2 regions of the Serratia sp. DFXYC6 genome follow, and region 1 is predicted to be linked to the other one. Evidence: predicted binding sites of a transcription regulator. Region 1 holds the regulator's gene; the other holds the start of a gene.

The links. Region 1 encodes PurR, which represses purine synthesis genes. Its sites were predicted from a motif close to CANGCAAACGTTTGCNTG; they were not measured.
Region 2: a site for PurR is predicted at 2,843-2,860, ahead of raiA (ribosome-associated translation inhibitor RaiA). Genes of this name have one in related genera too.

The regions. Positions count from the first base shown of each region.
Region 1 covers NZ_JBXUNV010000001.1:1,734,867-1,738,887, forward strand. The annotation lists gene AC2CGQ_RS08380 (C40 family peptidase) at 1-250, shown strand, start outside; gene sodB (superoxide dismutase [Fe]) at 450-1,028, shown strand; gene cydH (cytochrome bd-I oxidase subunit CydH) at 1,093-1,182, opposite strand; gene purR (HTH-type transcriptional repressor PurR) at 1,507-2,532, shown strand; gene punR (DNA-binding transcriptional activator PunR) at 2,529-3,473, opposite strand; gene punC (purine nucleoside transporter PunC) at 3,597-4,021, shown strand, end outside.
Region 2 covers NZ_JBXUNV010000003.1:566,081-570,101, forward strand. The annotation lists gene tyrA (bifunctional chorismate mutase/prephenate dehydrogenase) at 1-741, shown strand, start outside; gene pheA (bifunctional chorismate mutase/prephenate dehydratase) at 796-1,953, opposite strand; Phe leader region at 1,996-2,122, opposite strand; gene AC2CGQ_RS18950 (hypothetical protein) at 2,074-2,121, opposite strand; gene raiA (ribosome-associated translation inhibitor RaiA) at 2,245-2,586, opposite strand; gene bamD (outer membrane protein assembly factor BamD) at 2,899-3,630, opposite strand; gene rluD (23S rRNA pseudouridine(1911/1915/1917) synthase RluD) at 3,762-4,021, shown strand, end outside.

The DNA.
Region 1 (4,021 bases):
CAACGAAATGTATCACCTTCGCGACGCGGCGCCGATCAAGAAAAGCGAACTGGAAAGCGGCGATTTGGTGTTCTTCCGCATCAACAACCGCGGCGTGGCGGACCATGTCGGCGTCTATCTCGGCAACGGCAAATTCATCCAGTCGCCGCGCACCGGCGAAGAGATCCGCATCAGCCAGCTCGACAACGATTATTGGCAAAACCATTACATCGGCGCACGCCGCGTAGTGACGCCGAAAACCATCCGTTAATTCCCTGTTCTGCGCGGTTGCGGCCCCGGTCGCAACCGCCTGCTCAAGCTATCGCCCATCGCACTCCCCCACGCGCATTTCTCGCTTTTCCTCCTGTTTTTTATGATGAAAATTGTTAAGATTGAATGACCACAATAAAAAACGGCCCATCTGGCTCCCGCCTGGGCGGGAAGAAAGTGGCGCTGTAAAGGAGGAAGCAATGTCGTTTGAATTACCTGCATTACCGTATGAGAAAAACGCGCTCGAGCCGCACATCTCCGCCGAGACCCTGGAATACCACTACGGCAAACACCACAATACCTACGTGGTTAACCTGAACAACCTGGTGAAAGGCAGCGAGTTCGAGGGCAAATCGCTCGAAGAGATCATCAAGACCTCCAACGGCGGCGTGTTCAACAACGCCGCGCAGGTGTGGAACCACACCTTCTACTGGCACTGCCTGTCGCCACAGGGCGGCGGTGAACCGCAGGGCGAACTGGCGGCGGCGATCGTCAAATCCTTCGGCTCTTTCGCTGCGTTCAAAGAGCAGTTCACCGATGCCGCCGTGAAAAACTTCGGCGCCGGCTGGACCTGGCTGGTGAAAAAACCAGACGGTGCGCTGGCGATCGTCAACACCTCCAACGCGGCAACTCCGCTGACCGGTGAAGATAAACCGCTGCTGACCGTTGACGTGTGGGAACACGCGTATTACATCGATTACCGCAATGCGCGTCCAAAATACCTGGAAAACTTCTGGGCGTTGGTCAACTGGAAATTTGCGGCGGAAAACCTGGCGTAAACGCAGGCCTTGCCGAAGTGACGAGGCGCAGCCAGGCTGCGCCTTTTTTAAAACCGGCGGGAGATCAGTTCAACGCGGCGACAAAGCTGAAAGCGATGATCATCGCCAACGCGCCGACGGTAGTGAACAGAGACATCTTCAGATCGGTATCCATGACAACTCCTTTAAAATGGGCTTTCCTAAGGATAAAAGGCGCACAATTAGTACGTCAAATCATTTTCCCACAGTTCGCCGATAAAATCTTGTTATCATTTCCCGGTTTATAATCTCGATTACCTCTTCCACTTTTGTTCAATATGCGACAAAATTCGCAGTTCACAACTGCGTACCGGCATCCATGCCCCTCCTGATTAAGCGCTGAAGACTTCAACACACTAAAAACTCAGTTTTCGCTTCTCTGGAGAAGGATCTACGTAGGCAAACGATTAACATCACACTTACATGCTGTAAACATGTGAGTTCAGGAGTCATTCCTTACATGGCAACGATTAAAGATGTGGCCAAACGCGCGGGCGTTTCCACCACCACCGTTTCGCACGTCATCAATAAGACTCGTTTCGTCGCCGAAGAGACCAAAGCGGCCGTGTGGGCCGCGATCAAAGAGCTGCACTACTCGCCGAGCGCCGTGGCGCGCAGCCTGAAAGTCAATCACACCAAGTCTATCGGTCTGCTGGCCACCTCGAGCGAAGCGCCCTATTTTGCCGAAGTGATCGAGGCGGTGGAAAACAGCTGCTACAGCAAAGGTTACACCCTGATCCTGTGCAACTCGCACAACAATCTGGACAAGCAGCGCGCCTACCTGGCGATGCTGGCGCAAAAGCGCGTCGACGGCCTGCTGGTCATGTGTTCCGAATACCCGGATCAACTGCTGGGCATGCTGGAGGACTACCGTAATATCCCGATGGTGGTGATGGACTGGGGCGCTGCGCGCGGCGACTTCACCGACACCATCATCGATAACGCGTTCGAAGGCGGCTATCTGGCCGGCCGTTACCTGATCGAGCGCGGTCACCGCGATATCGGCGCCATCCCGGGCCAGCTGTCGCGCAACACCGGCGGCGGCCGTCATCAGGGCTTTATGAAGGCGCTGCAGGAAGCGCATATCGACATTCGCGAAGAGTGGATCGTCCAGGGTGACTTCGAGCCGGAGTCCGGCTACAAGGCGATGCACCAAATCCTGTCGCAAAAACAGCGGCCGACCGCGGTATTTTGCGGCGGCGACATCATGGCGATGGGCGCCATCTGCGCCGCTGATGAGCTGGGGCTGCGAGTGCCGCAGGATATTTCCGTGATCGGCTATGACAACGTGCGCAACGCCCGCTACTTCACTCCAGCGCTGACCACCATTCACCAGCCTAAAGAGCGCCTGGGAGAAATGGCCTTCACCATGCTGCTGGATCGCATCATCAGCAAGCGCGAAGAATCGCAGGTGATCGAAGTGCATCCGAAGCTGGTGGAACGCCGTTCGGTCGCCGACGGTCCGTTCATCGACTACCGCCGCTAATCCCCTGAGCCGGAAGCCTGCACGGCTTCCGGCGCCGCCTCGCTCAGCCACTCCTGATTCAGCGTCTCGCCATCGCCCAGATACGCCAGCAGCCAACTCATCGCCGGCGACGGTTTATCCTGCTGCCAGGTCAGGCAGCAAGGGCTGGCGGGAAACGGCTGCTGCAGCTGCAACGCCTTCAGCTCACCGCGCTGCACCAGCGGCAGCGCCCGATGCGCCGGCATCATGCCGACGCACAGCCCGGCGCACAGACAGTCGAGCGCCGATGTCCAGTCCGGCACCACCAGCCGCCGCTGGTTATCCAGCGTCCAGGTGACGCGCTTGGGCAGATTGCGCGAGGTGTCTTCCAGACAAAGCGCAGGGTACGGCCTCAACCGATCGTCATTTAACGGCCCTGCCAGCTGCGCCAGCGGATGCTGTGGGCTGACTACGCACAGCCAGTTCATGTAGCCCATATCGCGGAAGGCAAAGCCGCCGCCGACCGGCACCGCGCGCGTGGCGCCGATCGCCATGTCCACCCTGCCGTCCACCAACGCATCCCAAACGCCGTTGAACACTTCGGGTTGCAGCATCAGTTCAACATCGGGGAAATGGCGGTAGAAATCCAGCACCAGCTGGCGGCTGCGCTGGGGTTTGACGATGATGTCGACTGCGATATTCAGCTGGCCGCGCCACCCGTTGGCCACCTGCTGACAGTGGCGACGGGTGTCGAGCATTTTTTTGATAACAACTCTCGCATCCTTGATAAACAGCGCGCCGGCCGGCGTCAACTCCACATCACGGTGACGCCGCTCAAACAGCGGCACCGCAAGCCATTGTTCCAGTTGCCGCACGGTATAGCTCACCGCCGACGGCACCCGGTGCAGCTCCTGCGCCGCCGCGCTGAAACTGCCGGTGCGCGCGACCGCGTCAACAACTTCAAGAGAATATTCAGACCACATCGCTTTGCCTTCAATTTTTTTAACAGCACTTTGCAAATATTACCGTTTCACAAGCAGAGATCCAGCCGGATACACTGGCCGGCGCTAAAAACCTGCGACACTAAAATATTAACGAGAAATACCATGCGAAATTCTTTTGGCTTTATGTTCTACCTCGCCGGCCTGAGCATGCTGGGTTATCTGGCGACCGATATGTACCTGCCCGCCTTCGGCGCCATGCGGGAGGAACTGCAAATTTCCGCCGGCGCGGTCAGCGCCAGCCTGAGCATCTTTCTGGCCGGCTTCGCCTTCGCGCAACTGCTGTGGGGGCCCCTCTCCGACCGACTGGGCCGCAAACCGGTATTATTGATTGGCCTGACGCTGTTCGCGCTCGGCTGCCTGGGCATGCTGTGGGTAGAAAATGCCGTGCAGCTCTGGATACTGCGCTTTATTCAGGCCGTCGGCGTCTGTTCCGCCACCGCCATCTGGCAAGCGCTGGTGGTCGACCGCTATCGCGAAGGCCAGGCCAACCGCGTGTTCGCCACCATCATGCCGCTGGTGGCGCTGTC
Region 2 (4,021 bases), on a different contig from region 1:
CTGGATCAGGAAGATTGGCCGCAGGCGGAACAGCTGCTGGCAGACGCCGGCATGGTGATCGTCAGCGTGCCGATCCACGTGACCGAGCAGGTGATAAGCCGCCTGCCGACGCTGCCTGCCGACTGTATTCTGGTGGATTTGGCGTCGGTGAAGAACCGCCCGCTGCATGCGATGTTGGCGGCGCACAGTGGCCCAGTGGTAGGGCTGCACCCGATGTTCGGCCCGGACGTGGGCAGCGTGGCGAAGCAGGTGGTGGTTTACTGCGACGGCCGCCAGCCGGAGGCTTACCAGTGGCTGCTTGAACAGCTGCAGGTGTGGGGCGCGCGGCTGCATCGCATCAGCGCGGTCGAACACGATCAGAACATGGCGTTTATTCAGGCGCTGCGCCACTTCGCCACCTTCGCCTACGGGTTGCATCTGGCGGAAGAGAACGTGCAACTGGAGCAGTTGCTGGCGCTCTCCTCGCCGATCTACCGGCTGGAGCTGGCGATGGTTGGCCGCCTGTTTGCGCAGGATCCGCAGCTTTACGCCGATATCATCATGTCGTCGGAGGAAAACGTGGCGCTGATTAAACGTTACTACCAGCGCTTCGGCGAGGCGATAACGCTGTTGGAGCATGGCGACAAACAGGCGTTTATCGACAGTTTCCGCAAGGTGGAGCACTGGTTCGGCGATTACGCCCAACGCTTCCTGGTGGAGAGCCGCACGCTGTTGCGACAGGCTAACGACAGCCGACAGTAAAACGCGGGCGGTAAACGTAAAAGGTTCGGCTTGGCCGAACCTTTTTTTATGGTTTCAGGATGGGTTGACCGGCACCACGGTGTCGCTCGGGTAGCAGCCCAGGACCTTCAGCGAGCGGGTGATTGGCGCCAGATCGCGCAGCGCTTTTTGCATCGCGTCGGCACGCAGGTTGGCCTGCACATCGATATAAAACATCTCTTCCCACGGATTGCCGTTGATCGGGCGTGATTCCAGTTTGGTCATGATGATGCCGTTGTCGCGCAGAACCAGCAGCGCTTCGACCAACGCACCGGATTGTTGGCCGGTCGCCATAATCAGCGTGGTTTTGGCCGGCACCTGTTCAGATACGTCGATCGCTTTGCGCGCCAGGACGATGAAGCGAGTGATGTTCTGCTGCTGGTTGGCGAGGTTGTGTTCCAGCACCTGCAGCCCGTACAACGCGCCGCCGGCCTCACTGCCCAGCGCCGCCACCTTCGGCGAATTCAGCTTGGCGACTTTCTCCATCGCCGCGGCGGTGCTTTCGGTGTACTCGATTTTCCAGTGCGGGAAGCGGTTAAGGAACTGGCTGCACTGTTGGAACGGCTGCGGGTGGCTGTAGACGGTTTCAATCTGGTTAAGATCGCTGTCGCCGGCCACCAGAACACAGTGGTCGATCGGGTTGGTCAGTTCGCCGACGATCGACAGGCTGGTGTGTTGCAGCAGATCGTACACCTCGTTAATCGAGCCGGAGCTGGTGTTCTCGATCGGCAAAATTGCGTAGTCCGCCTGGCCGGTTTCCACCTGGGTGAAGATATCCTGAAACTTTTGGCAACCGCATTCGATCAGCCGATCGAAATGGCGGGCGGCGTATTGGCGTGCCGCCAGATGTGAGTAGGAGCCTTTCGGGCCGAGAAAGGCGATGCGGGCGGAGTGTTGGCTGACGGGGTTGAGCTGGTGCTGCAGCAGCGCCTGCTGGGTCAGGACGGAATCTTCGATAATCAGTTGGAACAGGCGGGTGACGTAGAAGCCGTCCAGGTCGTAAGGTTTGGCGGCGGCGATCAGCGCATCCAGCAGATCGCGTTCGCGCTCTTTGTCGCGGATCGGACGATGAGAGTGCAGTTTGGTCTTGCCGACTTCGATCGCCAGCTCACGGCGTTCCGCCAGCAGGGCCAACAGTTTCAAGTCCAGTGCGCTGATGCGCTCGCGCAGCACCAATAACGGGTTGTCAGTCATAATCAGCTTCCGCCTTCAGTTCTTATTCGTTGTAAAACAGCCATAAAAAAAGCCCCCTGTCTCCAGGAGGCCTTATTGTTCGTCTTCGCATTCTTTCTCACACGACGAAACGCCTCCCAGTCAGGGGAAGGTAAAAAAGAATGCGAAGAAAAACGGTGTGCGTGGCATGGTCTACCTAAGGTTAATGCGAACAGGTTTTAAAGTAACCGTTGGTTTTTACCCCGTCAACAAAAATACCCGACAAAAAACGCGCCCTCGGGCGCGTTTGATGCGGCAACCGCAGTCGGACGGTTATTCCTGCTCTTGCGTGACTTCCGGCACGATGTCTTTCACGCTGGCGTTGCAGCGGCGCGCTTCGCCTTTGTGCTGCACCTTGTTCAGCTGGCGCTCCAGCTTGGCGATCAGCTCATTAACGGCGGTATACATGTCATCATGTTTGGCGCTGGCGACCAGCGGGCCGTTAGGCGTGGTAATGGTAGCATCGGCGACAAACCCTTGCGGTTCTTTGGATAAGACGATATGCGGGTTAATCAGCTGGGTCTGCCATTTTTCCAGTTTGGTGAGACGGTCTTCGACGTGATTGCGGATTGCGGGAGTGATATCCATTTGTTTGCTGGTAATGTTCAATGTCATATAACTTACCTCTCTGTCTTTCCGTCTTGGTGAATCCAGCATACCCCGCTTTTTGTTTAAATGCGTGATGTAAATCACGATTTTTTGTCACTTTTTGCAAAGTTAGTTCAATCTGTGATTCAGCATTTGAATTGGCTATCTAATGCTTGAGAGTTGCCGCCGGATGGCGCATTATCGATGAGTTGACCGGTGAGGAGTACTAGCTAACACCGTGTTTTTACTTGTGTATTTTTCCAGTAAAAACCAGGTCGACGCCAATGAAAACGGCAGCCTCGGCTGCCGTTTGGTTTTTCTGCCTGTGCCGAAGCACGCTTATTGCGGGTTGGCGGCGATCACTTTGGCCACTTTGTCAGCCTGGCCGTTCAGCTGCAGCTGCTTGTAGGCATTTTCCATCAGCGGCAACACGTCGTGCGTCGCTTTGGTATCCGGGAATTCTCGCAACATCTGCTCGGCGCGATTAACGACCGCGACGTAAGCACCGCGTTTAGTGTAGTATTCCGCCACCGAAAGCTCATACTTGGCCAAACGGTCTTTCAGATACACCAAACGCTTGTTGGCGTCGGTCGCGTATTGGCTGTTCGGGTATTGCTGAATCAACTGGCTGAAGTCGCGGAACGCAGCGCGAGCGTGCTGAGGATCGCGGTCCGAACGGTCAACCCCGAAGAAGCCCTGCAGCGCGCTGTCATCGAGCGCCATGTCGGTCAGGCCGCGCATGTACATCACGTAATCGATGTTCGGGTGCGTCGGGTTCAGACGCATGAAGCGATCGATGGATGCCTGAGCCATCGGCAAGTCGGCGGCCTTATAGTAGGCGTAAATCAAATCCAGCTGGACCTGCTGGGAATACGGCCCGAAAGGATAGCGGTTATCTAACGCTTCGAGTTGCGTAATCGCGCCCTTGAAGTTACCGTCCTGCAGTTTTTGCTGCGCGGTAGCATAGATTTCCGAAGGTGGGTTGTCGGGAACCGCATCCTTGGATGTGGAGCAACCTGCCAGCGCCAGGCTCAACGTGGCTGCCGCCACCAGATATTTCATACGCGTCATGACGTTTTGATTATCCTCAGGGTGTTATTCCGGGAGACTGTCCGTTAAGCTCCCGACAAAGACCAGGTACAATAGCACATTATATTAAACGGCATCGCCGTGAAAACCCAACGTTAACGAAGAAGCTGCATATGGCACAACAAGTACAACTCACCGCAACGGTGGCCGAATCTCAACTCGGACAACGTTTAGATCAGGCTTTGGCCGAATTGTTCCCTGATTATTCACGATCTCGCATAAAAGAGTGGATCCTGGGCGATCGGGTGAAGGTCAATGGCAAAACGTCAAACAAACCGAAAGAGAAGGTGCTGGGCGGAGAGACCGTCGCCATCGATGCACAGATTGAAGAAGAGGCGCGTTGGGAGCCACAGGATATCGCGCTGGATATCGT